2 regions of the Sulfitobacter sp. EE-36 genome follow, and region 2 is predicted to be linked to the other one. Evidence: riboswitches for the same ligand, from Rfam matches in the RefSeq annotation. Region 2 holds a riboswitch; the other holds the start of a gene.

Region 1 (9,255 bases), 1.2 Mb from region 2:
CCCCGATCCGGCGGTGACGCTCAAGCTGGGGCGGATGGATCGCGCCCTGACCAAGGATGACGAGGTGCTGACCTTTGTGTCGCGCAACCTTGAACGCACGCGGGGTTTTCATGTGTTCATGCGCGCATTGCCACGCATTCTGAAGCAACGCCCCGATGCGCGGGTGTTGGTGGTAGGGGGCAACGACACCTCTTATGGCGGCAAAAGCAAACACCCCGGGGGTCTGCGCGCCGAGATGGAGGCAGAGGTAGGCAAGCACGTCGATTGGTCACGGGTGCATTTTCTGGGCAAGCTGTCCTACGAGGACTACCAGAAGGTTATTCAGATCAGCCGCTGCCACCTTTATCTGACCATGCCATTTGTGCTGTCGTGGTCCCTGCTCGAGGCGATGGCGATGGGCGCGACGATTGTCGGCTCTGACGTGGCCCCCGTGCGCGAGGCGATTACCCACGGCGAAACCGGTCTGCTATGCGATTTCTTCGATCCCGACGCGCTGGGCGATCAGGTGGCGGATGTGCTGGGCAATCCGGCGGCCTATGCGCATCTGGGGCCTGCGGCGCGGGCGCATGTGGTCCAGACGTACGACTTCCTGACCAAATGCCTGCCGGAACATATCGCGCAGATGAATGCATTGGTCCCCGAAGGGCAGCGGATCGCCTTGCCCCGGACCGCCACCACATAGAAAGGACGCCTCATGGAGAAAACGCTGCTGTCGATTGGGCATGGCTTTAGCGCGCGCGCCCTTGCCGCACGGCTGGTGCCGCAGGGCTGGCGCATCATCGGCACCACGCGCAGCCCCGACAAGGCAGATGCCATCGCGGACACAGGCGTTGAACCCGTCGTCTGGCCGGGGGCCGATCTGGGGGCGTTGATCGCGCAGTTTCCCAATGTGCTCGTCTCGGCCGGACCGGACAGCGCAGGCGATCCGGTTTTGAATGCGGTCGAGGATGCGGTCATTCGCGCCGCGCCCGATCTGCGGTGGGTCGGCTACCTGTCGACAACAGGGGTTTACGGTGACCACGACGGCAATTGGGTGGACGAGGACACGCCGCTGACACCATCGACCAAGCGCGGACGCGCCCGTGTCACGGCAGAGGCACGGTGGCAGGCGATCCCCGATCTGCCGCTGCATATCTTTCGCCTCGCAGGCATCTATGGCCCCGGACGCGGCCCCTTTGCCAAGGTGCGGGCCGGAACGGCGCGGCGGATCATCAAGCAGGGGCAGGTCTTCTCTCGGATCCATGTCGAGGATATTGCCCAAGCGCTTGAGCTGTCCTTGCAGCGGCCCGACCCGGGCGCGGTCTATAATCTGTGCGACGATGACCCCGCGCCGCCGCAAGACGTGATCGCCCACGCGGCAGCGCTGCTTGGCCTGCCCGTGCCCCCCGCGATCCCCTTTGATCAGGCCGATATGACCCCCATGGCCCGCAGCTTTTACGCGGAAAGCAAGAAGGTTCGGAACGACCGTATCAAGCAGGCGTTAGGCTGGGCACCGCAGTTCCCCACCTATCGGGCCGGGCTGGCGGCATTGCTTGCACAAGACAGCTGACCTTTGGGGGGTATATGCACAATATCGAGGAGCGTAGCCTCACCCATCTGCTGGACGGGATGGAACAAGCGGCCAGCCGCGAGACGGTCACGATCAACGATGTGCTGAACGAATTCGGAGAGCGGTCCCTGCTCCCGTTCATTCTGCTGGCCGCGCTGCTGTTGGTGTCGCCGCTGTCCGGTGTCTTTGGTGTGTCCAGTTTCATGGCGATGGTGATCATCGTGCTGTCGGCGCAGGCGGTCTATGGGCGCAAACGTCTGTGGTTGCCGCAGTTCCTGCTGCGCCGGGAGGTCAAGTCATCCCGATTGCTGTTCTGCGTGCGGTGGCTGCGCAAGCCCGCGGCGTTTTTTGATCGCCACTCGGGCAAAAGGCTCCAGTTTCTGACGACAGGCCCGATGCGTCTGCTGACGTTGGTGACCTGCGTGATCCTGCCTGTGGGTTGGCCCTTGCTTGAATTCGTGCCCTTCGCGTCGTCCTTCGGGGGCGGGACGGTGGCGCTGTTTGCCTTTGGTCTGTTCACCCGCGACGGGCTTTATGTGCTGCTGGGGTATCTGACAATCCTGCTGACATCGCTGACCTTTTACGCCGTTATTTTCTGATTACCCCAGATAGGCGCGCAGCGCGTCGGGCGGGTTGTCCATCAGCGCTGCGGCAGGCTGCGGCGGATGTGCAGTGCCAGCTTCGACAAAGATCACCTGATCCGCGATGCGGCGCACGTCCTCGGGGGCGTGGGTGACCATGATCAACGCGGCTTTGGTCTCTGCGGCGAGGGCGGCCACCAGATCCAGCATGTCGTTGCGCAGGGCGGGGCCAAGTGCGGCAAAGGGTTCGTCGAGCAGCACAAGCGGACGGGCTTGTACCAGCACCCGTGCGAGGGCCACACGGCTTTGCTGCCCGCCGGAAAGCTCGGCAGGTTTGCGGGCAGCCATCCCCTGCAGCCCGACGCGATCAAGCGCCTCGTGTACACGGGTTTGGTCCGCGGTGCCGAGCCGCAGGTCGGGGCGCAGCCCCAGCCCCACATTCTGCATCACGCTGAGATGGGGAAAGAGGTTGTTGTCCTGAAAAAGCATCGTCATCGGCCGTGCACCGGGGGCGGCTTGGGTGATGTCTTTGCCCTGCCACAGCAGCCTGCCGGACCTGAGCGGAATGAACCCGCAAAGCGCCCCCAGCAGGGTGGATTTTCCCGCACCCGAGGGGCCGATCACCGCATAGGTCTGCGCGGGCGCAAGGGTCAGGTCGGCGTGCAGGGTAAAGCTGCCTTGGGTGATCTGTGCGGTCTCAAGCGTCAGCATGCCAGCGCCCTCCCTTGTCGAATATCCAGAAAATCCCAAGCGACAGCGCCAGCAGGATCAGGGCCGCACCGGCCGCGGCCTCCATCCGGTAGGCCCCCATCAACCGGTACATCTGCAGTGGCAGGGTGGCACTGTCGGGGTCGGCGAACAAGGCGATGACCCCCAGATCCCCCATCGACAGGGCGCCGGTCAGCCCCGCGGCAAAGCCGATCTGCGGGCGCAAGCGTGGCAGGATCAGCCAGCGCCAAAGCGGCCATCCACTCAGCCCCAGCATCTGCGCCTGCCGGCCATAGATCTGCACCGTGTCGCGCAGGCGGGGCACCAGAATACGCAGGGCGAAGGGCAGGGCCATCAGCGCATTGACCAGCGCCGTGACGGGCAGGGCCAGCGCAAAGGGGCTGGCGACAGGGTTGATCAGAATGAACCAGCCGGTGCCGATCATCAGCGGAGAGGCGGCTAGACCCAAGAGGCCCACGGCCTCTACCCCGCCGCGGGCGCGGGTCGCGATCCATCCGGCAAGGGGCAGGGCCAAGGCCAGCAAGACCACCACGCTAATCAGTGCCACGGTGAGTGAGGTGCCCGCCGCCTGCCACACGCTGGCGGGCATTTGCGGCAGGCCGATCACCCCGCGCAGCACGACCGAGGTCAGGGGCAGCAGCAGAAACCCCGCCGCCAACGTGATGAACAGCGCGTCGAGCCACCGTTGCAGCCCACCACGTGCGTCCCAGCGGTGCAGGGGTCGGTCCTGCCCGCCGCCCAGACTGATCGCGGGGATGATCCACAGCGCCAGCGCGGCGGTGCTGCCCGCAAGCCCAAGCTGCACCAGCGACAGCAGCGCTGCACGGTTCAGGTCAAAGTCGAAACGGAACGCCTGATAGATCGCAAGCTCGATCGTCGTGGCGCGGGGGCCGCCGCCGAGGGTCAGCGCGACGGCAAAGCTGGTCAGGCAGATCACAAAGATCAACGCTGCGGTGCCGGGCAGGATTTGCCGCAGGAGGGGAAGCTCGATGCTGCGGAATACCGCGCGCGGGGTCAGGCCAAGCTGTGCGGCCAGCCGGAACCGTTCCGCGGGCACGGTCTGCCACGCCTGCAACAACAGCCGCGTGGCCAGCGGGAGGTTAAAAAAGATATGCGCCAGCACCACGCCGTGCAGCCCGTAGATCGTGATGCCGGGCAATCCGACCGCCGCCAGCGCCGCATTGAGCCAGCCCGCGCGGCCAAAGACCGCAAGCACCCCGAGCACGGCGACAATCACCGGCAGGATGAACGGTGCCCCCAGCAGCGTGACCAGCAGCCCGCGCCCGACAAAGCGCCGTCGCGCCAAGGCGCGGGCGACAGGGATTGCCAGCATGGTAGACAGCAGGGCGGAAAGCGCGGCCTGTAGCACGGTGAACCGGATCGCGGACCAATCGGCCGGGCCAAGCCCGCTGCCGAACTCGGCCCGCCACAGCACGGCCCCCACCGCAGCAAGGATCAGCGCCGCAACCAGAACGGCGGCGCTGATGCCGGATTTCGTGCTTATTGCGACAGTGCGGAGAGCCATTCGGCCAATGCTTCCTCGCGCAGGGCGGGCACGTCATCGTTCGGGATCAGCAGCGCCTTGCCCGGTTCGATCAACTGCTCAAAGCCTTCGGGCAGCCCGCCTTGGGGCGTGACGGCGGGGTACATCCAGTTGGTCGTGGGCAGCACCGATTGCGCCGCGTCCGATACCATGAACTGCATGAACTGATCGGCCAGCTCGGGCTGGTCGCTGCCCGCCAGTTTGCCGACCACTTCGATCTGCATGTAGTGGCCTTCGTCAAAGGCGGCGGCGGCTTTGGTCGCGTCCTCTTCGGCGATCAGGTGGTAAGCGGGGGATGTGGTATAGCTCAGCACCATGTCGGCTTCGCCCTCAAGAAACAGGCCGTAGGCTTCGGACCAGCCCTTGGTCACGGTCACGACGTTATCCGCCAGACCTTCCCAGATCGCAGGGGCCTCGTCGCCATAAGCGTCCTTGACCCACATCAGCAGGCCCAGACCGGGGGTAGAGGACCGCGGGTCCTGGATCACGATCTTGAGGTCACTGTCGGCCAGCGCGCGGAAATTCGCGGGCGGGGTCAGATCAGCGTTATGGACAAAGGCGAAATAGCCCCAGTCATAGGGGGCAAAGCTGTCATCCTCCCATGTGACCGGCAGGTCATAATCCGCGTTCACTGTGGCGGGCGCGAACAGCCCTGTTTCCTTGGCCCCCGCGATCAGGCTGGTATCAAGCCCCAGCACCAGATCGGCGTCAGACCGCGCGCCTTCCAGCTTGAGCCGCGCCAGCAGCGCCGCGCCATCGCCCATGCCGACGAATTTCAGATCGCAGGCGCATTCGGCCTCGAAGGCCGCTTCGATCACGGGGCCGGGGCCCCATTCGGCGACAAAGCTGTCGTAGGTATAGACCACCAGTTCGGGCGTATCGGCCCATGCTTGCGTGGCGAAAAGCGTGGTGGCAGCAAGTGTAAGATACTTCATGGCATCCTCCAAAATGCGGCGTCAGAAAGCGTTGGAGGTGTATCCAGACCTTCCCTCCGCCGGTGTTAACCGGTTCAGGTTCAACGGGTCCGTGCGCGCACATCTCAGCCTGTCAGGCCCCCCGAGGTATCTTATCGGTAGAACGCCTGTCGCCCGCGCGCAAGGTGAAACCCCTTGAGGCATGGTGCAGCCCCCGTTAAGGATCACCGCCAAAGGAGCACCGCCCATGTCGATCAACAGCTTTGGCCATCTTTTCCGCGTGACCACCTGGGGCGAAAGCCACGGGCCTGCTTTGGGGGCCACGGTGGACGGCTGCCCTCCCGGTGTGACGATCACCGAAGAGATGATCCAGCACTGGATGGACAAGCGCAAACCCGGCCAGAACAAATACACCACGCAGCGCCGCGAGGCGGATGAGGTGCGGATCTTGTCGGGCGTGTTCGAAGGCGTCACCACCGGCACGCCGATCCAGCTGATGATCGAGAACACCGACCAGCGGTCAAAGGACTACGGCGACATCAAGGACAAGTTCCGCCCCGGTCACGCCGACATCACCTATTTCCAGAAATACGGCATCCGCGATTATCGCGGGGGCGGGCGGTCCTCGGCACGTGAAACCGCGTCGCGTGTGGCGGCGGGTGGCCTTGCGCGCGAAGCGATCAAGGCGATTGCGCCGAATGTGCAGATCACCGGCTACATGGTGCAGATGGGCCCGCACAAGATCGACCGCGATGCCTTCGATTGGGACCAGATCGAACAGAACCCGTTCTGGGTGCCCGACGCCAAAGCGGCAGAAGAGTGGGCGGCGTATCTGGACGGTCTGCGTAAATCCGGATCCTCCGTCGGTGCGATCATCGAGGTGACAGCGCGCGGCGTGCCCGCGGGTCTTGGCGCGCCGGTCTATGGCAAGCTCGACACCGATCTTGCCGCCGCGATGATGAGCATCAACGCCGTCAAAGGCGTGGAGATCGGCGAAGGCATGTCCGCCGCCATGCTGACCGGAGAGCTGAACGCGGACGAGATCAGCATGGGCCCCGACGGCCCTGTCTATTCGTCAAACCACGCGGGCGGTATTTTGGGCGGCATCAGCACCGGTCAGGACATCGTGCTGCGTTTTGCGGTCAAGCCGACGTCAAGCATCCTGACCACACGCAAGACAATCACCAAGACCGGCGAAGACACAGAGATCATTACCAAAGGCCGCCATGACCCTTGCGTTGGCATCCGCGCCGTGCCGGTGGGCGAAGCGATGATGGCCTGCGTCCTGCTTGACCATATGCTGTTGCACCGCGGTCAGGTCGGCGAAAACCGCGGCATCATCGGCTAAGTCGCGCGGAACGCTTGGATTTTCCGCATGTTGGCGGGAATACGACGTGCAAGTTGACGCGGGGTCTTGCAACTTGAAACCTGCAGGCGCAAGCATGCGCCATGCAAAGCACCACGACAGAGCACCGCCCCGGCCGGGCCATCGCCCTTAAACTGGGGGCGGTCTTTCTGTTCTCGGTCATGGCGGCCCTCATCAAGATCGCGACGGCCACCGTGCCCGCCGCCCAGGCCGTGTTCTACCGGTCGTTCTTTGCCTTCCCGATGATCATCCTGTGGCTATGGCAAAGCGGCGACCTGCGCGACGGGCTGAAGCCAAGCAATCTGATGGGCCACGTCTGGCGCGGCGTTTTCGGGACCACGGCGATGGCGCTGACCTTTGCCGGGCTTAGCCTGCTGCCCCTGCCAGAGGTCACCGCGATCGGCTATGCCACGCCGCTTTTCACGGTAATCTTCGCCGCGATATTCCTGGGCGAACAGGTGCGTGTGTTCCGACTGTCTGCGGTGGCCGTGGGGCTGATCGGCGTGCTGATCGTTCTGTATCCCCGCTTTACCGTAGGCGGGGATAGTGTGTCGCAGCTTGCCATGCTGGGGGCGATGATGGTGGTTGCCGCGTCGATCATGCGCGCGCTTGTCCAGATCCACGTGCGCCGATTGGTGCAAACCGACAGCACGGCGGCCATCGTGTTCTATTTCTCGCTCACCGCGACCTGCCTGTCGTTCCTCACGCTGCCCGCAGGCATGGTGATCAACTGGGAGCCGCTTTGGTGGGTGAACCCCGGTTGGCAAGTCTCGGCGCTGTTGATCCTGTCGGGCATGATCGGCGGGGTATCACAGATCATGATCACGGCCTCTTACCGGTTTGGCCCGGTGTCGATGCTCGCCCCGTTCGACTATGCCTCTATGCTGTTCGCGGTGATGATCGGCTGGGTGCTTTTCAGCGAAATCCCGACGCCTGCGATCCTGATCGGTGCGGGTCTGGTCATCGCCGGCGGTGCCGCGATCATCTGGCGGGAACGGCAGTTGGGGCTGGATCGGTCCAAATCCAAGGCCAGCAGCACGCCACAGGGGACGCCCAGCTGACCGGTTGAAATTACGTGCCATGATTGAATTTCATGTTAGCCTAACCCTCTGGGGTGTGGAGCCGCGGGTATCCCGTCGGTGCTGCACCCTGTTTTCTGGGAGGGAAGAAAGATGAAATTTACCAAGATTATCGCAACTGCCTTGTCCATCGGTGTCGGGGCATCTGCCGCATGGGCGCAAGACTGTGACCATTCGCATTGGGGCCCTGACGACCAGCTGGGATCGGCGAACCTGATCTCGACTGAGCGCACGTTGGAGGCCGCCAAGCTGATCAAGCAGGGCAAATCGATGCCGCTCGGGATCGTGATCGGGCCGGATACACCTGCCTTCCCGCCCCGTTCGCTGAGCCTTCAGGTCGTTCAGCCGAACCAGCACGGCGGCCAAAAGCTGTCGTCCTTTGGCTATGAGGGCAATTATAACGACGATCTGCTGCAAACCTGGATCGGTATCGGGTCGCAGTTGGACGGGCTTGGGCATCTGGGCGAAGACGGGATGTATTATAACTGCCTGGACGAAAAGGAAATCTCGGCGATCAGCGGCCTGACCAAATTGGGAACGCATGCCGTGCCGCCCTTGGTCGGGCGCGCCGTGATCATCGATATGGCCAAGCACATGGGCAAAGATGTGTTGGCCGCCGGTGAGCATTTTGGCGAGGCAGAGATTACCGCCGCGATGGAGGCGCAGCAGATCACGGTAAACGAAGGTGATATCGTGCTGTTTCACACCGGCTGGACCGACGGCATGATGGAAAGCGACCCGACGGCCTGGGGGTCCACCGAACCGGGGCTGAATAACGAAGGCGCGGTGTTTATGGCGTCGATGAACCCGATGGCCGTGGGTGCAGACACATGGGGCCTAGAAGCCATTCCACCGAAAGAGGGGGACAAGGTGTTCTATGGCCATGTCACGCTGCTCAAGGATAACGGCATCTATATTCTGGAGACGATGAACACAGGACCGCTGGTCGCGGAAGGCGTGCAAGAGTTCATGTTTGTGCTCGGGCAGCCGCTGATCAAAGGCACGGTACAGGCCATGATCAATCCGGTCGCGCTTTACTAATACGACGTGCTGCACCGCAGGTGCGGACATGAAAACGGCGCGGGGGGAGATCCCCTCGCGCCGTTTGTTTTGATGGGGCAGGTCAGGACCGGACGAGCTTTTCGTAGTCTTCCGAAATCTCGCGGGTGAGCGCGCCGACCTCGAAGGTGTAGTCGCCGATCTGTCCGACGGGTGTGACCTCGGCCGCGGTGCCGGTCAGCCAGCATTGCTCGAAGCCTTCCAGCTCTTCCGGCATGATGTGGCGTTCGTGCACGGTCAGGCCCTTTTCCTTGAGCATCCCGATCACGGTCTGACGGGTCAGCCCGTTGAGGAAGCAATCGGCCAGTGGCGTGTGCACTTCGCCGTCCTTGACGAAAAAGATGTTCGCGCCGGTCGCTTCGGCCACATAGCCACGGTAGTCCATGAACAGCGCGTCGGAACAGCCCTTGGCCTCTGCCGCGTGTTTGGAGGTGG
Region 2 (9,255 bases):
CCGACGCCCAGCAGATAGCCCTCAAGCCCGCCGGACAGCAGCGTGATGCCGATGATGATCGACGGCAGCACATAGATCAGCGGCGTCAGATCGCCCTGCAGCACCAGCGCAGGCTGGAACAGGAAGAACAGCGGCACAAAGTAGATCACCACCCCCAACCGCATCGCGGTAAATGAGGTCAGCATCGGCTTGGCCCCCGCAATCGTCGCCGCCAGAAACGCCGCAGCCCCTACCGGAGGCGTGATCACCGACAGCATCGCGTAGTAGACGATGAAGAAGTGCACCGCGACCGTGTTCAACCCGCCGATTTCGATGATCGCGGGCGCCAGCGTCACCGCAAGGAAGATGTAGGCCACAATCGCAAGCCCCGCCATGCCCATGATAAAGCAGGCCAAAACCCCAAGCGCGATCACGAGATAGACGTTATCCCCGCCCAAAGCGACCAGCCCCGAGGTCATCGACCCTGTCACACCGGTGATCGTCAAGGCGCTGACCACAAAGGCGATCGGCAGGATGATCGCTGCGGTCTGTGTGACCAGCGTACCCACCTGACGCAGGGTTTCAAAAATGCGCGCAGGTGTCATCATGGTCTCGCGTTGCAGGAAGCTCAACGCGATCATCAGCGCACTGGCGTACCACGGGGCGTAATACTCCCACCGCATATACAGCAGGCCCCAGACCAGAAAGATCATGACCAGCAGGAAGGGCCAGCCGCGCTTCATGACCTCGCGGGCCGAGGGCAGGTTTTCGGGTTTCATCCCCACCAGCCCCTTGCGCGCGGCATAGGCGTCGACTTGCAGGATCAGACCAAAGTAGAACAGCGCCGACGGCAGGATAGCGGCCACCATCACGGTCGCGTAGTCCACACCGATGGTGATCGCCATGACAAAGGCAATCGCCCCCATCACCGGCGGCATCACCACCCCGCCGGTCGAGGCACAGGCCTCGATCGCGCCAGCGTAATGGGGCGGGTAGCCGACCTTTTTCATGGTCGGAATGGTGATCGACCCGGTGCCCGCGATGTTCGAGAAAATCGACCCCGACAGCGACCCGAAAAAGGCGCTGGCCACGATCGATACTTTCGCTGGACCGCCGCGGTACTTGCCAAAGCCCGCATTGGCCAGATCGATAAAGAACTGCCCCGCCCCCGTAGCGATTAGCACACCCGCAAAGACCAGAAAGCCCAGCACGATCTCGGCCACGATCTTGGTGGTGATGCCCATCAACCCTTCGGTGCGGAACACATGCGCCTCGATCATGCGTTCAAACGTATAGGGGATGCCCATCAGCAAACCGGGGAAGTAATCGGCCACCAACGGATACAGCCCCAGCACCAGCACCACGAGCAAGAAAGGGATGCCCCCCGACCGGCGCGCGATTTCAAGCATCAGCAGCCAAAGCACGACGCCCGCGTAAAAATTGGTCCAACCCGCCTGCACGATCTCCCATGCATACATGGAAAACCACATGCAGATGCCAAAGCCCGCGGCGGCCGCCACGATGTCATAGATCGGCACATGGGTGTGCGATTTCACCGCTGGCAGCGCGATGAACGCCGCCGCAAGGAAGGTGCCGATGAAGACCCAGTAATACTGCCCCTCGATCAGACGCCGCCCGCCGATGGGAACGCCGAATACATAGGCCAGCCCCATCCCGAGGCCAAAGGTACACAGCAGCACAAAAGCGATGCTGGTGAACGAGAATAATCCCCCCAGTCGCGTCGTCTCGGACGAGGGTTCGACAGCCGTTTCAGCCGCCGGAGGGTGTTGTGTTGCTGACATGGATGATCCTGAAAATAAGGGCGCTGTGGCAGTGTCTTAGGAGGACGGAGCACGCTGTGCTCCGCCCTGTCTTATGCCGTCGATGACGGTCCGGCGCGGCGTTACAGACGCGAGCGGAACGGCTCCAGCCCGTCGGTGTGCTTGGCCAGAATGTCGAGATACTCCTGGTTCTCGAAATTCATCTCGACGCCCTGCTCCATCGCCTCTTTCATGCCGGCGTTGCGTGCCGCGACCCACGCGTCCATCTTCTCGATGGCCTCGTTGTTCCAGGCATCGTCTTCTTCGGTCCACGCCCCGATTTCACGCAGGTATTTCACCGTGCCTTCGTGCACAGGGATCGGGTTGGCATCCAGGAAGTTGCGGAAATGCTCCAGCGACATGCGGGTCGCCAGCGCGTGCGATCCTTTGTAGTTGTCGTGGGATTCATTCATCCACTTCGCCATGTTATAGACGAAATCTTCTTCTGCGGTGACCGGCACGGCATAGACGAAGTTCGACGTCATGGACTCGACACCTTTGGCGGTGCTCACCCCCATAGAGATGGTCGAGGGGATCGTCATGGGGCGGTAGCTGAGGTAGCCGTCCCAGCCTTCTTTGTTGGCGGGATCCATCGGCAGCCAGCGGATGCTGCCCGGTGCGCCTTCCATTTCGGACAGGACGGAAGAGATCGGCGAGCAATAGGCCACATCGGACTTCCCCTCGACAACCGAACGACAGTTTTCACCGTAGCTGGAGGCCGGGACGAATTCGATCTTTTCCTGTGCTTCTTCGGGCGTCATGCCGATAAAGGCAGGCAGGGCCTGTGTGATCGCAGAGACAATCGCGGGCGAGAACACCCCCGAGGTGACGCGCACGCCGCCTTTGCCAATATCTTCAAGGCTTTGCAGATCGGAATCGCCAGCCACAACAAAGCCCCAAGGCGTGTCGTTATGGTGCCACAAGATCCGCTGCGGCATGGGTTTCGCCGAGGCATAGCCGCCGACCCCTTCCGCTTGCAACGCCATTTCCGACGCGGAAACCGACGCGATCGCGATGTCTTCGCGGTCGGTCAAACGTTTGTAGCGCATGGGCTCGCTGTCTTCGGGAACGATCCGCACGGTGGTGCCGGTTTCTTTTTGCAACGCAGGCCCCCAACCGTTGGTCGAGGCAAAGCTGCCTGTCGACGTGCCCGGCGTGGCAATCACGAGCATGCGCGGCCACTCATACTCCTGCGCCATCGCGACGCCCGAAAGCGCCATGGATACCGCAAAGGACCCGACAGCGGCCTTGGCAAAACGTGTCATATTCTTCATGTGGTCTCTCTCCCTGTTGTACATCTTTGGATTGTTCGGGATCGCAGGATCACAGGCACCGCAAAAACTACGGATGCCCATGCGCAGGACGCAGATGTGATCTTTGCAGATGTCACGCAGCACCTCCCAATGCTTGTCGCGACGCGTCCGGAATGACCCGTAAAACGGGCCAGAAAACGCATCCTCCCGAGTGTCGGCCCCCTCCTCCCGAGGGTATCCGACTCAATCTGTCAATCAGCCTAGGGGCAAGATATTTCGATGCCAATACCGCAGAACAGAACTTGATACCGCAGCCACGCGGGGTCTTTGCGCGATCACCCCTAGTTTGCTGATGCCAAAGGGTTAACACCGCAGAATATGGGAAATGTGACGTTACGTTGCTTTGGGTTACGAGGCGTTGTTTCGACTGACAAGCGTCAGGAGGGCTGTCCAAACCGCGCCCGTTTTGCCCAAAATTGCGCCACCTTTGGTTGAATATTTTGCGGCTTGCACCGTTTGCCGAACTTGGCTACGCCTAAAGCAACGACGCTGCACGCCCCCACGGGCGCCGCAGTTCCAACATCTATCCGTCGGGGTGCCCTAGGCGGCTGAGAGGTGCGTGCACCGACCCGTCGAACCTGATCCGGGCAATACCGGCGTAGGGAACGGGTATCTTTGTGCAACGGCCTTGGGTCCACGCCACAAAGCTCATTCTTGCGTCTGCTTGCCCACCACCGAAAGGCGAGCATGTGACCAAGACGACCCCCATTTCCCTGACCATCGCCGGATCCGACAGCGGCGGTGGTGCCGGCATTCAGGCCGATATCAAGGCGATGTCGGCCAATGGTGTCTATGCCGCCAGCGTGATCACCGCCGTGACCGCGCAGAACACGCGCAGCGTCAGCGCGGTACACGAGATCCCCGCCCCCATCGTCGCGGCCCAGATCAATGCGGTGCTGTCCGATCTTTCGGTGCAGTCGATCAAACTGGGCATGTTGTTTTCTCCGCAGATTATTCAGGCGGTGGCATCTGCGCTGTCCGCGTTTCGGGGGGCCATCGTGGTCGATCCGGTGATGATCGCAAAATTCGGCGATGCGCTGTTGCAAGAAGACGCCGTCGCAGCGCTGATCGCGGATATCCTGCCGCGCGCCGATCTGCTGACCCCCAACCTGCCCGAAGCCGCCCGCCTGTTGAACCAGCCCGAGGCTGACAGCGCCGACCAGATGGTCACGCAGGCCCGCGCGTTGCTAAAGATGGGGCCGAAGGCGGTGCTGATGAAGGGCGGCCATAGCGCGGGCAATATCTGTAGCGACGCACTGGTCACCGCAGAGCGTGTCACATGGCTCAGCGCGCCGCGCATCGACACGCGCAATACCCACGGGACGGGATGCACCTACGCCGCGGCCATCGCTGCGGGGCTGGCCCACGGCAAACCCCTTGGCGCGGCGGTACAGGCCGCCCATGACTATCTGCACCGCGCCATCATCGCCGCCGATCAACTTGATATCGGCACGGGCCACGGGCCGGTGCATCACTTCCACGCGGTCTGGTCATGACGCAGGTCACCATCATCGGCGCGGGCGTCGCGGGGCTGTGTATCGCGCGTGTCTTGCTGGATCGCGGGATGCGCGTGCATCTGATCGACCGAGCCCGCCAGCCCGGTCCGCAAGGGTGTTCTTGGTGGGCTGGCGGCATGCTCGCCCCGTTTTGCGAAGGTGAAAGCGCCGAGGAACCCGTGATCCGGCTGGGCCAAAGGGCGGCGGATTGGTGGGGGCAGCGCACCACATCGCTGCACCGACGCGGGTCGCTTGTGATCTCTCCGGCGCGGGACAGCAGCGATCTGACCCGCTTTGCCCGCCGCACGACAAGCCACCAAACCCTGACCGGCGCAGAGATCGCGGCGCTTGAACCCGACTTGGGCGACCGCTTTGCCAAAGGGCTCTATTTCCAGACCGAGGCCCACCTGTCGCCCCGCATTGCGCTGGCAGAGCTGTGGCGCGGGCTGGTGGCCGATGGGGCCAGTTTCGAACAGGGCGAGGCCGCCCCCGAAGCGCTGGCGCAAGGCGGCCTCGTCGTTGATTGCCGCGGTTATCACGCGCGCGCCGATCTGCCTGATTTGCGCGGGGTGAAGGGGGAAATGGCGCTGCTGTCCTGCCCCGATATCGAGATTACCCGCCCCATCCGCGTGCTGCACCCACGTGTGCCGATCTACCTCGTGCCGCGCGGTGACGGGATCTACATGCTCGGCGCCACAATGGTCGAAGGCCGCGCCGGTGCCCATGCCAGCGTGCGGTCCGTGCTTGAACTGCTGAGCGCGGCCTACGCACTGTCCCCCGCCTTTGGCGAGGCCGAGATCCTAGAGATCGGCGTCGACAGCCGCCCCGCCTTCCCCGACAACCTGCCGCGCATCGAACGGCAGGGCAATCTGATCCGCGCCAACGGTCTGTATCGCCACGGTTTCCTGCTCGCTCCCGCGCTGGCGACCATGGTGGCTGACCTGATCCTTGACGCCAAAACACCGGAGATTTTTCATGAAACTACAGCTTAACGGTGCCCCGCTCGACAGCGACGCGCCCACGCTTGCCGCCCTGCTAGAGGCCGAAGGATTCGGCGGCGCGAAAGTCGCTACCGCCGTCAACGGCAGCTTTATCCCCGCCAGCCTGCGGGCCAGCCACCCCCTGTCCTCCGGCGACAGCATCGAAGTCCTCGCCCCCATGCAGGGAGGCTGAGATGCGCCCATTTTACGGAGAAACCCTTGCCAATGGTCTGATGCTGGGCACCGCGCAATACCCCTCGCCCAAGGTGCTGTCAGACGCCTTTGCGCGCAGCGGCGCGGCGGTGGCGACGGTATCGCTGCGGCGCGAAAGCGGACGGGATCGCGCCGGTCAGGACTTCTGGGAACTGATCCGCGCGCTAGACGTCCATGTACTGCCCAACACCGCCGGATGTCACAGCGTCAAAGAGGCCGTCACCACCGCCCATATGGCCCGCGAGGTGTTCGACACACGCTGGATCAAGCTCGAGGTCATCGGCGAGGAGGACACGTTGCAGCCCGATGTCTTCGGTCTGGTCGAGGCCGCCCGCATCCTGAGCGAGGACGGGTTTCAGGTTTTTCCCTACACCACCGAAGACCTTGTAGTCGCGGATAGATTGCTGCGGGCGGGCTGCGAGGTGCTGATGCCCTGGGGCGCGCCCATCGGGTCGGGGATGGGGCTGAACAACCTTTTCGGGCTGCGCGCCATGCGGGCGCATTTTCCTGATGTGCCGCTGGTGATCGACGCGGGCATCGGCCTGCCCTCACACGCCGCACAGGCGATGGAGCTGGGGTTTGACGCGGTGCTGCTGAACACCGCTGTCGCCAAAGCCGGTGATCCCGCCGCCATGGCCGAGGCCTTTGCCACCGCGATCCGCGCCGGACAGCTTGCCGCCGAGGCGGACCCGATGCCGCCCCGCGATATGGCCGCGCCCTCTACCCCCCTGATCGGAAAGGCGTTTCTGGAATGACCCTGGACCGTTTCTACCCGATCTTCGACAGCGCCGCCTGGTTGGAGCGGCTGGTGCCCCTTGGCATCAAACTGGTGCAACTGCGGATCAAGGACATGCCCGCCCCTGCCCTGCGACGCGACATCCGGCAGGCCAAGGCGCTCTGCGCCAAGCATGACTGTACCCTCGTGATCAACGATCACTGGCGTATCGCGCTCGACGAAGGGTGTGATTTTATCCATCTGGGACAAGAGGATTTGGACAGCGCCGACCTAAACGCCATCCGCAATGCGGGCGCACGTCTGGGCATTAGTACCCACGACAAGGTCGAACTGACCCGCGCCCTGGACCTGCGCCCCGATTATATCGCCCTCGGCCCGATCTACCCGACGATCCTGAAGCAGATGAAGTGGCACGCGCAGGGGCTGGACCGTCTGCGCGACTGGCGTGAACGGGTGGGGCAGACCCCGCTTGTGGCCATCGGTGGCATGTCGGTCGACCGCGCGGCGGGTGCCTTTGACGCCGGTGCCGATTGCGTCGCGGCGGTGACCGACATCACCCTGAACCCCTCGCCCGAGGATCGCGTCACCGCATGGCTGGGGGCAACCCGATGACCCGCTATGTCCGCCAGATGATCCTGCCGCAGGTCGGCCCATCGGGCCAAGAGGCGCTGGCGGCGGCACGGGTGGTGGTGGTCGGCGCGGGCGGGCTGGCGGCGCCTGTTCTGCCCCTGCTGGCAGGGGCCGGCGTGGGGCATATCACGCTGGTGGACGGTGATGACGTGGCCCTGTCGAACCTGCACCGCCAGACGCTCTTTACCGAAGCCGATATCGGCACGCCCAAGGTCACCGCCGCCGCCCGCGCCCTGCGTGCGCGCAACAGCGCGTGCACCGTGGTGGCCCACCCCGTGACCCTTGGGCCGGATACCGTGGCAAAGCTGTGCCATGATGCGACGCTCGTGCTGGATTGCGCCGACAGCTTCGCTGCGAGCTATGTGCTGTCGGATCATTGCCTGAACGCGGGCCTGCCCTTGATCAGCGCCTCGGCCCTTGAGTTTGGCGGCTATGTCGGCGGGTTCTGCGGCGGCGCGCCGTCGCTGCGGGCGGTGTTCCCCGATCTGCCGGACCGCGCGGCCAGCTGCGACACGGCGGGGGTGATGGGGCCGGTCGTCGCCACGATCGGTGCCGCACAAGCACAGATGGCGCTGGCTTGCCTGCTTGGACTGTCGCCGTCCCCTTTGGGGCAATTGATCAGCTTTGATCTTGCCTCCTATCGTTTTGGCGGCTTCCGCTTTGATACCGCGCCGGAGCCTGACCACGGTTTCGGCTTTGTCGCGCCCTCGCAGATCCGCGCAAGCGATTGGGTCGTCGATCTGCGCGGCCCGGATGAGGCCCCCACAGCCGCGACACCTACAGCGCAGCGCATCACCCTACCCGATTTCCTCCGCAACGCTCCCCGCCCGACATATCAGCCCCGCGCGGTGATCGCCTGCCGTTCGGGCCTGCGCGCGTGGCAGGCGGCGACCCATCTGGCCAGCTACTGGCATGGCCCCATTACCCTGCTCGCCGTGGGCGAGCCTTCCCCGTTGAAAGGACAAACCGATGAAACTTCGTAACATTCTGGCCGCGCTGGCGCTGACCTCTGGCCCGGCGCTGGCGCAGGACGAAATGGTCTTGCTGCTGGACTGGTTCGTGAACCCCGACCACGGGCCGATCATCGTGGCGCAGGAAAAAGGATACTTCGCCGAACAGGACCTGAGCGTAGAGGTCATCGCCCCCGCCGATCCCTCCGACCCGCCGAAACTGGTCGCCGCAGGCAAGGCGGATCTTGCGATTTCCTATCAGCCGCAGTTGCACCTGCAAATCCACGAAGGTCTGCCCCTGCAACGGGTCGGCACGCTGGTGGCCACGCCGCTGAACTGCCTGCTGGCGCTGACCGATGGTCCCATCGCCTCTCCTGCGGATCTGGCGGGCAAAAAGGTCGGATTCTCGGTCGGCGGTGTCGAAGAGGCCGTGCTTGGCGCGATCCTGACCCATCACGGGCTGTCGCTGGATGATGTGGAGCTGGTAAACGTCAACTGGTCGCTTTCGCCTTCGTTGATGTCCGGTCAGGTGGATGCGGTCATCGGGGCCTTCCGCAATTTCGAGCTGAACCAGATGGATATCGAAGGCGTCGATGGCACCTGTTTCTACGTCGAGGAAGAGGGCCTGCCGCCCTATGACGAGCTGATCTACGTCGCCAACCGCGACACGATGGACAAGGACATGATCGCGCGGTTTCTGGCCGCGACCGAGAAAGCGACGCAATATATCGTGAACCACCCCGAGGAAAGCTGGGAGGTTTTCGCCGCCACCTCTGCCGATCTGCAGGACGAGCTGAACGCCCGCGCGTGGAAAGACACGCTGCCCCGTTTCGCCCTGCGCCCCACGGCGATGGATGCCGGACGCTACGCCACATTCGAGACGTTCTTGCATGACGCGGGTCTGATCCCCGACATCTCGCCCGTGTCGACCATCGCCATTGATGTGACCGCCCGATGACCGCGCCGGACTATGGCCGAAGCTTCGCGATGTGGCGCGCTGCTGCGGCGGAGGAGTGGCAAGACTATACCCACCATGCCTTTGTCGAAGGGCTGCGCGACGGCAGCCTGCCGCGCCGTTGCTTTGTGAACTATCTGATCCAAGATTATGTCTTCCTTGTGCATTTCTCTCGCGCTTGGT

The links. A riboswitch is a leader RNA that binds a small molecule or an ion and turns the genes downstream of it on or off. The one in region 2 is predicted to bind thiamine pyrophosphate.
Region 1: it holds a riboswitch for thiamine pyrophosphate, as region 2 does, so the genes downstream of both, thiB (thiamine ABC transporter substrate binding subunit) here and thiD (bifunctional hydroxymethylpyrimidine kinase/phosphomethylpyrimidine kinase) in region 2, are expected to answer to the same signal.

The regions. Positions count from the first base shown of each region.
Region 1 is NZ_CH959310.1:1,010,161-1,019,415, forward strand. Features, by position in the region: gene EE36_RS07425 (glycosyltransferase family 4 protein) at 1-682, shown strand, start outside; gene EE36_RS07430 (SDR family oxidoreductase) at 695-1,549, shown strand; gene EE36_RS07435 (exopolysaccharide biosynthesis protein) at 1,564-2,148, shown strand; gene EE36_RS07440 (ATP-binding cassette domain-containing protein) at 2,149-2,841, opposite strand; gene EE36_RS07445 (thiamine/thiamine pyrophosphate ABC transporter permease ThiP) at 2,828-4,384, opposite strand; gene thiB (thiamine ABC transporter substrate binding subunit) at 4,360-5,337, opposite strand; TPP riboswitch at 5,372-5,471, opposite strand; gene aroC (chorismate synthase) at 5,564-6,664, shown strand; gene EE36_RS07460 (DMT family transporter) at 6,766-7,743, shown strand; gene EE36_RS07465 (cyclase family protein) at 7,855-8,802, shown strand; gene EE36_RS07470 (branched-chain amino acid aminotransferase) at 8,885-9,255, opposite strand, start outside.
Region 2 is NZ_CH959310.1:2,221,907-2,231,161, reverse strand. Features, by position in the region: gene EE36_RS13360 (TRAP transporter fused permease subunit) at 1-1,781, opposite strand, end outside; gene EE36_RS13355 (TAXI family TRAP transporter solute-binding subunit) at 1,883-3,073, opposite strand; TPP riboswitch at 3,634-3,734, shown strand; gene thiD (bifunctional hydroxymethylpyrimidine kinase/phosphomethylpyrimidine kinase) at 3,802-4,608, shown strand; gene EE36_RS13345 (FAD-dependent oxidoreductase) at 4,605-5,600, shown strand; gene thiS (sulfur carrier protein ThiS) at 5,584-5,781, shown strand; gene EE36_RS13335 (thiazole synthase) at 5,783-6,556, shown strand; gene EE36_RS13330 (thiamine phosphate synthase) at 6,553-7,149, shown strand; gene EE36_RS13325 (ThiF family adenylyltransferase) at 7,128-8,150, shown strand; gene EE36_RS13320 (ABC transporter substrate-binding protein) at 8,137-9,075, shown strand; gene tenA (thiaminase II) at 9,072-9,255, shown strand, end outside.